Regions from separate parts of the Peribacillus sp. YIM B13481 genome, predicted to be linked through region 1. Evidence: riboswitches for the same ligand, from Rfam matches in the RefSeq annotation. Region 1 holds a riboswitch; the other holds the start of a gene.
What was found. Region 1 has a riboswitch for S-adenosylmethionine ahead of ACFX4X_RS20070 (bifunctional homocysteine S-methyltransferase/methylenetetrahydrofolate reductase). Riboswitches for the same ligand answer to the same signal wherever they lie in the genome.
Positions count from the first base shown of each region.

Region 2: linked by a shared signal. The riboswitch ahead of mtnK (S-methyl-5-thioribose kinase) and the one ahead of ACFX4X_RS20070 (bifunctional homocysteine S-methyltransferase/methylenetetrahydrofolate reductase) in region 1 are both predicted to bind S-adenosylmethionine.

Region 1 covers NZ_JBHZPE010000045.1:2,476-6,987, reverse strand. The annotation lists gene metH (methionine synthase) at 1-760, opposite strand, end outside; gene ACFX4X_RS20070 (bifunctional homocysteine S-methyltransferase/methylenetetrahydrofolate reductase) at 753-2,600, opposite strand; SAM riboswitch class I at 2,704-2,802, opposite strand; gene ACFX4X_RS20065 (MOSC domain-containing protein) at 2,914-3,564, opposite strand; gene ku (non-homologous end joining protein Ku) at 4,075-4,512, opposite strand, start outside.
Region 2 covers NZ_JBHZPE010000004.1:23,783-28,294, forward strand. The annotation lists gene ACFX4X_RS04295 (pyridoxal phosphate-dependent aminotransferase) at 105-1,277, opposite strand; gene ACFX4X_RS04300 (carbon-nitrogen family hydrolase) at 1,377-2,159, shown strand; SAM riboswitch class I at 2,231-2,385, shown strand; gene mtnK (S-methyl-5-thioribose kinase) at 2,463-3,665, shown strand; gene mtnA (S-methyl-5-thioribose-1-phosphate isomerase) at 3,680-4,512, shown strand, end outside.

The sequences.
Region 1 (4,512 bases):
TCGGATAACAACTGATGGCGCTATTTGCTATATCTGCAAGTGTCCTGATATGGTCTATCATGAACTCCGGACCTGTTGCACAATTCAGGCCGACAGCCACGGGCTTCATATGTTCAACCGATAAATAGAAAGCTTCTATGGACTGGCCAGCGAGTGTCGTGCCCATCGGTTCGATCGTACCTGATATGATGACAGGCACATCTTTTCCTGTTTTAGCGAAGGCTGCTTTGATTCCAGAAAAGGCAGCCTTGACATTAAGCATATCCTGACAGGTTTCCACCAATAGCAAGTCCACCCCACCATCCAAGAGACCAAGTGCCTGTTCTTCATAGGAATCGGTTAAAATATCAAAAGTCGTTCCCCCTGTTACGGAAAGCGTTTTTGTAGTGGGACCCATCGAGCCAGCCACATATCTTGGCCAATCTTCATTTGAATACTTTTCACATGCTTTAACGGCAAGCTCGGCTGAAATTTTATTAAGCTTGTAAGCGATTGTGCTTATTTGGTATTCTTCAAGCACGATGCTTGTCGCTCCGAAGGTATTTGTTTCAATGATATCAGCGCCTGCTGCTAAATATTTTTCATGGATGGATTGGATGATTTCTGGTTGTGTCAGTGATAAATACTCATTGCAGCCCTCGAATTGTTCCCCGCCAAAATCCTCTGCTGTTAAATTCTCCGCTTGGAGCATGGTCCCCATCGCTCCATCAAGAAGGAGAATCTTAGTATCCAACTGTTCTTGAATCGCTTTTTTATTCATGTACTGCCACCTCTGATGTTTGTTTACTATCGACTTTTCTAATATATTTCGTAAGTTCCGCCGTCATTTCATAGCGAAGGAACGGAGTAATTAAATATATGCCCTTGAATTTTTCCCTTGCCGCGTCCACTAGCTCTCGTGCGATATTCACCCCTTCAATCCTTGACTTTACAGGGTCATCCCCCGCTAAAGCCATAGCCCTTCTAACATTATCAGGCAATTTGATGCCTGGGATTTCATTATGGATGAATTCGGCGTTCCGTGTGCTTGTCAAGGGCATGATACCGATGAAAATCGGGGTCTCTAAATGTTTTGTAGCTTCATATACCTCTTCAATCTGCTCCACCGAATAAATTGGCTGTGTCAAAAAGGATTGAGCACCACATGCAATCTTCTTTTCCATTCTCTGAACAGCTTTATCTAGATATTTCACATTGGGATTAAAAGCGGCGGCAATTTTAAAATTTGCCCGTTGGCCCAAACTTTGACCGGAATAGGAAAGACCCTCATTAAATTGTTTGACCATACTTATCAGGTCAAACGACGATAAATCATAAACCGAAGTGGCACCTGGGAAGTCCCCAATTTTAGAAGGATCTCCGGTGATGATCAATAACTCGTTCAGCCCCACAGTCTGCAGACCCATTAAATGTGACTGCAGGCCAATTAAATTTCGATCCCGGCATGTTATATGCACCATCGGCGTTACATTCAATTGGTTCTTCAGTAAATTAGCCAGTGCATCATTCGATATCCTTGGTGAAGCAAGTGAATTATCCGCTAATGTAATTGAATCGACCCCTGCTTTTTTCAAAACCTCAGCACCAGTCATGAAACTCTCTATTCCCAACTTTTTCGGTGGATCAAGTTCAACTAGTATCGTCCTTTCAGTTTTGGCCTTTTCGTAAAGTGGGATTTCCAACTCTCTATCAATCACTTCAATTATTTCTATTTCACGGATTTTAGTAATTTTCTCTTTTACTGGAACCAAACTTCCAATTGCATTCTTTACAGCTTGAATATGCAAAGGCGTCGTTCCACAGCAGCCTCCTATGATCGTGGCACCTTGCTCACGCAGCTCGAGGGCACTTGAACCGAAATATTCCGGTACAGCTTTATAGACAAGCCTTCCATCCACATAATCCGGAAGGCTGGCATTAGGATAAATGGCAATCGACGCTTGCTTTGGCAAACTTACTTCTTCCAAGGCCCTAATCATATGATGTGGACCGAGACGGCAATTCACCCCAACAACATCGGCACCCAATTGCTCAAGTTTTTGAAAGGCTTCATTTAAATGGACTCCATTTTGAAGATTACCCAGTTCATGCATCGAAACATTTGCGATGATCGGCAGTCCAGTTTCATTTTTAACGATTTGCAGGACGGTTTCAAGTTCTTCCAGGTCATAGAATGTTTCTAGGAGAATCCCATCAGGATTTTCCATCAGCAGACTGTATAGCTGTTCTCGAAAACCTCGCTTTATCTCTTCAATGCTTAAATCCGATTTCCTGATACTCCGCTGTGCCCCTATGGTACCGAAGACATATGCCTTTCCTTTTGCCGCTTTTTTAGCAAGGATGACTCCCTGGCGATTGATTTTGCTTACTTCATCTTCTAGTCCATGGCGTTTCAATTTGTTGAAGTTGGCTCCGTAGGTATTCGATTGAAGGATATCTGCACCAGCTTCCAAATAAGCACGGTGGATGGACACTATTTGATCTGGGTTCGTACAGTTTAATTCCTCATAACATTGATCGATGCCATTAGAGTACAGTAAGGTCCCCATTGCCCCTTCCCCAACCAGCATTCTTTCTTTCACTTCTTTACGAAAATTCATCATTACATCCTCTCTCAAAAACAATCCTGTTTTTGTCGTTTTCTATGAGTATGAGAGAAAAGAAAAAAAACCTTCTCAAAGAAGAAGGTTTTTTGAAACATTCTCCTCATCTATCAAGCTCTGCTTGTTGGATTTAGCACCTTTGCCTAAGCTGGTTGCTGAGGTTTCTTCGGGCCAGTCCCTCCACCTCTCTCGATAAGATCCATTTATATAATTTTCACAAGATTTCAAAATTTGATTATATTTAATTTACATTAATAATCTGTCAATTTCAATACCTGATCGTCATTTTTTTCACTTTTGCAAAAATCATTCAATCTTTTGCAGCCTGGACTCCCTTTAATATCCTCCGTTTCCAGTCTTCCGCTAACGAATCCAGTTTAAGTAAAGCGTTTGCGCCTTCCAGCCCATCTCGTTTATGAAGGATCACCTCTGCTGCATAATGAACTGAAATTTTTTCTTGCAAACGATCTATTAGCACGATTTCGTTTTGTTTATTTATCGTTCCTTCTTGAAGTACTTTTGCAAAATAACCAGTGAAACTCGTTTTTAGCACGAGTTCCAAAAACTTAGGTTCTTGATTGAAGTGGGAAATGGTCGAACAAGGAATCCTCCCCTGGTTAATTTGAACAATCACTTCGCCTATTTGATAAATATCGCCGATATATGTTGATACTTCCGTCATCCCCGCTATGGTTAAATTTTCACCGAATGCAGGGATATCCAGCTTTTTAGAGAATTTTTCATTCCATAATGAATAATGCTCAAAGGGGTAAAAGCACAAAGCCCGATCAGGACCTCCATGGAACTTTACATTACCTACCCCATCACCAATTATGCCAGATCTAGTTACTGTCACATTATCCTGTGCTTGTTTATCCATGGCTGAAAAGATATCGATATTCGAAAAATTTTCCTGTTTGGCCCTTCCGGCATGAAGCGATTTGATTTTTCCATTTTCCATTTTTAACATCATCTTCCGTTCATTTTAATTTATATCATCCCATATGTTTAAATTATACTAAAAATCCATTTTTTCTGTAATTATTTATGAGAATATAGTGGATCGGAACATACAAAATCCCCCATGATCGGTAGAATATCATTGATTTCCAGAAAAAATCATAGGATAGTTTAGTAATTTTGTTGCTATTTCAGAATTAAATATGGTAGAATATGAACACAATATATAGTCGAAAACTACAACCGTTCGCCTATATGTTGATTTTCACGATTGAATTCCTCATTGTCGCTCTTTAGGGAGCGAATTTTTTTGCCTTCATTTGCATCCACTATTTCCTTTTAATCCCATTAATCGGATCACATCTAGATCCAATACCTATTTGTACATGCATTACTTATGTAATTTTAACGAATTATTTCTTTGTAAAGTCTTTCATAATCTTGCCATTCCCTTGGCTAAAACGAGCAAAAAGCCGAGCGACATAATGCGTCTTCCGCTCAGCTTCCTGTTTTATGCTTGTTTCTTTTTTTTCGGTGCCGCTTTCTTTCGGGTCGTCTTTTTCTTTTCTGGTTCATCATGTTTCGTTCGGTCAATGGATGCCTGTAAAGCCTCCATTAAATCTGTTACATTGTTGGAAACTGGCTCTTTTGTTTTGGCTGTAATCGTCGTTTGTCCCGTTTTCTTCGATTCAATCAATTCAAGTAATGCTGTTCGATAGTCATCGGTGTATTTTGCCGGATTGAAAGTAGTCGTTAATTGATCTATCAATAACACGGCAGTATCTATTTCCTTTTTTACAATGGTATCATTAGCAGGGATATTCGGTACATCCGCTGTTGAGCGAACTTCATCCGGGTAATGGATCGTTTCCATCACCAAGGTATTATCAACGACTCGAATTACCGCCATTTGTTCTTTTGAGCGAATGATGATTTTCGCTAACCCTAC
Region 2 (4,512 bases), on a different contig from region 1:
CGAAAGATTTAGAATTTATTTTGTATTCTGACAGGTATTCCATACTTTGTCAATACGTTTTTAACCATTTAACGGTGGGATACATTGGATACCTCAATCCTTCGTTAAAACAAGTTTAGTGTGCGAATTCGTTCCACAGCCTCTTTTAACCGCTCTTCCGAAGTCAGAAGCCCTACCCTTACGTAACCCTCGCCAAATTCACCGAATCCATTTCCTGCGGCAACAGCTACGTGGGCATGCGTTAATAAATAGTCTGCAAAACTCTCTGACGTAAAGCCTTTTGGTACCTTGAGCCAGGCAAAAAACGATGCTTCAGGAGCTTTGACTTCCCAGCCGATTGCCCTTAATCCCTCAATGAAAACATTCCTGCGCCCCTCATACATCTTCACTAATTCCTCTACACAGCTCTGCGAGTCAAGCAATGCACTTGCCGCTGCTTCCTGTATCGCCGGGAAGAGACTCACATAAAGATGGTCTTGTAATAGTTCAAGAGCCTCTATGACACTTTTATTCCCCATTGCGAAGCCAACTCTCCACCCTGCCATATTGTATGTTTTCGATAGTGTGTATATTTCTATTCCTACATCCTTCGCTCCCTTTGCCTGGAGAAAGCTTGTCGGTTTTTTTCCGTCGAACCCTATCGCTCCATAAGCGAAATCGTGGACCACACAAATTGAATGCTCTCTTGCGTGGGAGACGGTTTCATAAAAAAAACTTTCAGTTGCAGAAGCACCAGTGGGGTTATTCGGATAGTTCAAGAACATCATTTTGGCTTTATCAAGCACGTCTTTATGTATAACTTTGTAATTCGGAAGAAAACCATTTTCTTCTGTCAAGGGCATGAATTCGGTTTTTGCCTGGGCTAACACTACACCTGAAAGATAATCCGGATAGCCGGGATCAGGAACCAGGATCGTATCACCTGGATTTAATAAACACTGCGGCAGTTCGACAAGACCTGCCTTTCCTCCAAAGAGAATCGCCACTTCACTATTTGGATCCAGCTTGACTCCATATTCACGTTCATAAAAGACGGCAGCGGCATCCTTTAAATATTGATGTCCCCGGAATGGTGAATATTTATGATTAATCGATCTTTCAGCAGCAGTCTGTAAACTTTTCACGATATGTTCAGGCGTAGGTTGATCAGGATTTCCCTGGCCTAAATTAATGACATCATGTCCTTGCGCCGTAATCGCATTGACTTTTGCGACAAGTGAGGCAAAAAACTGCTTTGGCAGGTCCTGAAGCTTTCCGGATTTTTCGAATTGCAACATTTATACACCTTCTCTGAAATTTCTTGAAATTCTAGTCACAAATGATATATGTTTATCATAGTCTTGTAAAGCATTTTTTACATGTGGGGGTTTTAAACGATGAAGTGGAAAATAGCCTGTATTCAAATGGATATAGCATTCGGGCAACCGGATATCAATTTTCAGGTTGCGGAACAATGGTTGGAAGAAGCAGCACGGTCAGAACCCGATATCGTCATTTTACCAGAGCTTTGGACAACTGGATACGACTTGACCAGGTTAAATGAGATTGCTGATCAAGAGGCGGAAAAAACGATTGAATTCCTTAAAACACAGGCAAGGAAACACGAGATTCACATCGTAGGCGGTTCCATTGCCAAAAAAACGAGCATGGGTATCTATAACACCATGATCATCATCAATAAGGATGGAAAACTCATTAAAGAGTATGATAAGCTTCACTTATTTCAATTGATGGATGAACATCGCTACCTGCAGCCAGGTGAAAAAGAAGGTTTATTCACTCTTGATGAAAAAATATGTGCTGGATTCATTTGTTATGACATCCGCTTCCCGGAATGGCAGCGAGCCCATGCTGTTCAAGGTGCCGAAGTTCTATTCGTAACCGCAGAATGGCCTAAGCCCAGACTCGATCACTGGAGAGCCTTATTGATTAGTCGTGCCATCGAGAACCAAGCCTATGTTGTAGCCGTTAATCGTTCAGGTTCGGATATCAATAATATATTTGCTGGTCATTCCTTGATTATTGATCCATGGGGAGTTATCGTAAGTGAAGCGGGAGAAGAAAACGAACTATTGACAGGCACCTTGGACTTCACTAAAGTTACGGAAGCACGTAACAAAATACCTGTATTCGAAGATCGCCGGCCGGACTTTTATTAATTTCCCCATTGACAAACTATTTAAAAAGTTGATATTATTTTCCCGAAGATTAAAATTTCAGAATACATATACTCTTATCAAGAGCAGGCTGAGGGATAAAGGCCCTATGAAGCCCAGCAACCGACTGTAATACCATTGTGAAATGGGGCGGATCCACCGCCGGATTATAAAATCCACAGAGCACGGTGCTAATTCCACCAGAATTCATTTTTCTGGGAGATGAGAGGTCCGAAGCCAAAACTTCTGCCTCTTTCTATATGAAAGAGGCTTTTTTATTCTTATTTTGAACCTGGAGGGAAAAAAATGACTCAAAACCATTCGAATTTTAAAAGATTGACAAACGAAACAGCTATAACCTTTGCAAAAAAACTTGGGTTGGTCAATGCGGATGCCAGTTTAAACTGTAAAGAAATCGGAGATGGTAACTTAAATTATGTTTTTCATATTACAGAAACTGATACAAATAAAGGAATAATAATCAAACAGGCTGTCCCATATGCCAAGGTAATTGGCGAAAGCTGGCCGCTGACATTGAAAAGGGCTGCCATTGAAGCGAATGCACTTATTCATTTCAAAAGCTATTGCCCCGAATTCGTACCGCAAGTCTATTATTCGGATGAACAGCTTGCGATCACAGTCATGGAAGATTTATCGCACTTGAAAATCGTTAGAACAGGATTAATCGATGGTGATCCATATCCATTGCTTTCACAGCATATCGGTGAGTATGTAGCGAAGACGGCATTTTATACATCCGATTATCATTTAGAACCCTCTGCGAAAAAAGAAGTGGCCCGACACTTCACGAATCCGGAGCTTTGCAGAATCACTGAAGTCTACATTTTCACGGATCCTTTTTTCGAGGAGCTCCCCGGAGATTTCGAGGTGGAATTGACTGATGCCGCCAAAAGTATTTGGAATGATCAAGATGTGATACTTGAAGTCGCCAAGCTGAAACAAAGCTTTGAAACCGAGCAGGAATCCTTGCTTCATGGAGATTTACATACAGGAAGTATATTTGCAAGTGAAACTGAAACAAAGGTTATTGATGCAGAATTTGCTTTTTATGGCCCAGTTGGTTTTGACCTAGGTCAATACACAGCCAACCTTCTTTTTCAGGCAGTCACACGTAATGGCCCTGGAAAGGAAGAGATTTTCACACACCTCCATCAATTTTGGAATGCCTTTGAAGAAGCATATACTGAACTATGGAACACCCAAAATATAAGCCCATTCCGCAATGTGAAGGGTTATCTACCTTATTTACTGGCTAAATTCAAAAGGGACGCATTCGGTTTTGCCGGATGCGAATTGATTCGGCGAACCATTGGCCTTTCCCATGTTGCCGATCTAAATGTCATTGAAGATAAAGAATCTAGAATCGCTGCGAAAACGACAACATTGAAGATTGGTGCTTTTTTAATTAAAAAACGGGAAGAATTGGATGTTCCAGCTGTCATTGATGCGTTGAAAAACCATACACTTCCATTTTATTCAACCCTTTAAAAGGAGACCTGTACATGACGACACTAGCACCCTTACCATATTCAGTCCAATGGGATGATACCCATATTACATTATTAAATCAACAGGCCCTGCCTTCCTTAACTGAATTCATTGAACTTCATTCAGTTGATGATGTATACGACAGCATTTTGACATTAAAGGTACGCGGCGCCCCAGCAATCGGACTGACGGCAGCATTTGGCGTTGCACTTGGTGCCAAACAGGAAACAACCACTGAATTAGGGGAATTCAAGAAGAATGTAACGGGGCATATTGAAAAGCTCGCCTCTTCCAGGCCTACTGCGGTCAACCTTTTTTGGGCATTACGGAGGATGGAAAGCACCTTGCAAGCAGCACAAAGCATTTCAGCTGCCAAGGAAGCACTTGTAACCGAGGCCAAAGCCATCTTTACTGAGGATGAAGAAATGTGCAGGAAAATTGGGGAACATGGTTTATCCTTATTCGCTAAAGGTGATTCCATCCTAACGCATTGCAACGCTGGTGGGATTGCCACAGCCCGTTATGGAACAGCCTTGGCTCCATTCCACCTTGCAAAAGAAAGGGGCTTTCCGCTAAAAGTGTACGCTTGTGAAACCAGACCTGTCCTGCAAGGGGCGCGTTTGACTGCTTGGGAACTGATGCAATCAGGGGTTGACGTCACATTAATATCTGATAATATGGCTGCACATACGATTCTTCAGAAACGGATCAATGGAATTATAGTTGGGGCCGACAGAATTGCGGCTAATGGTGATACAGCCAATAAAATCGGGACATTGGGATTGGCCATATTAGCTAGGCACTTTAGTATCCCTTTTTATGTGGCTGCTCCATCAAGCACATTCGA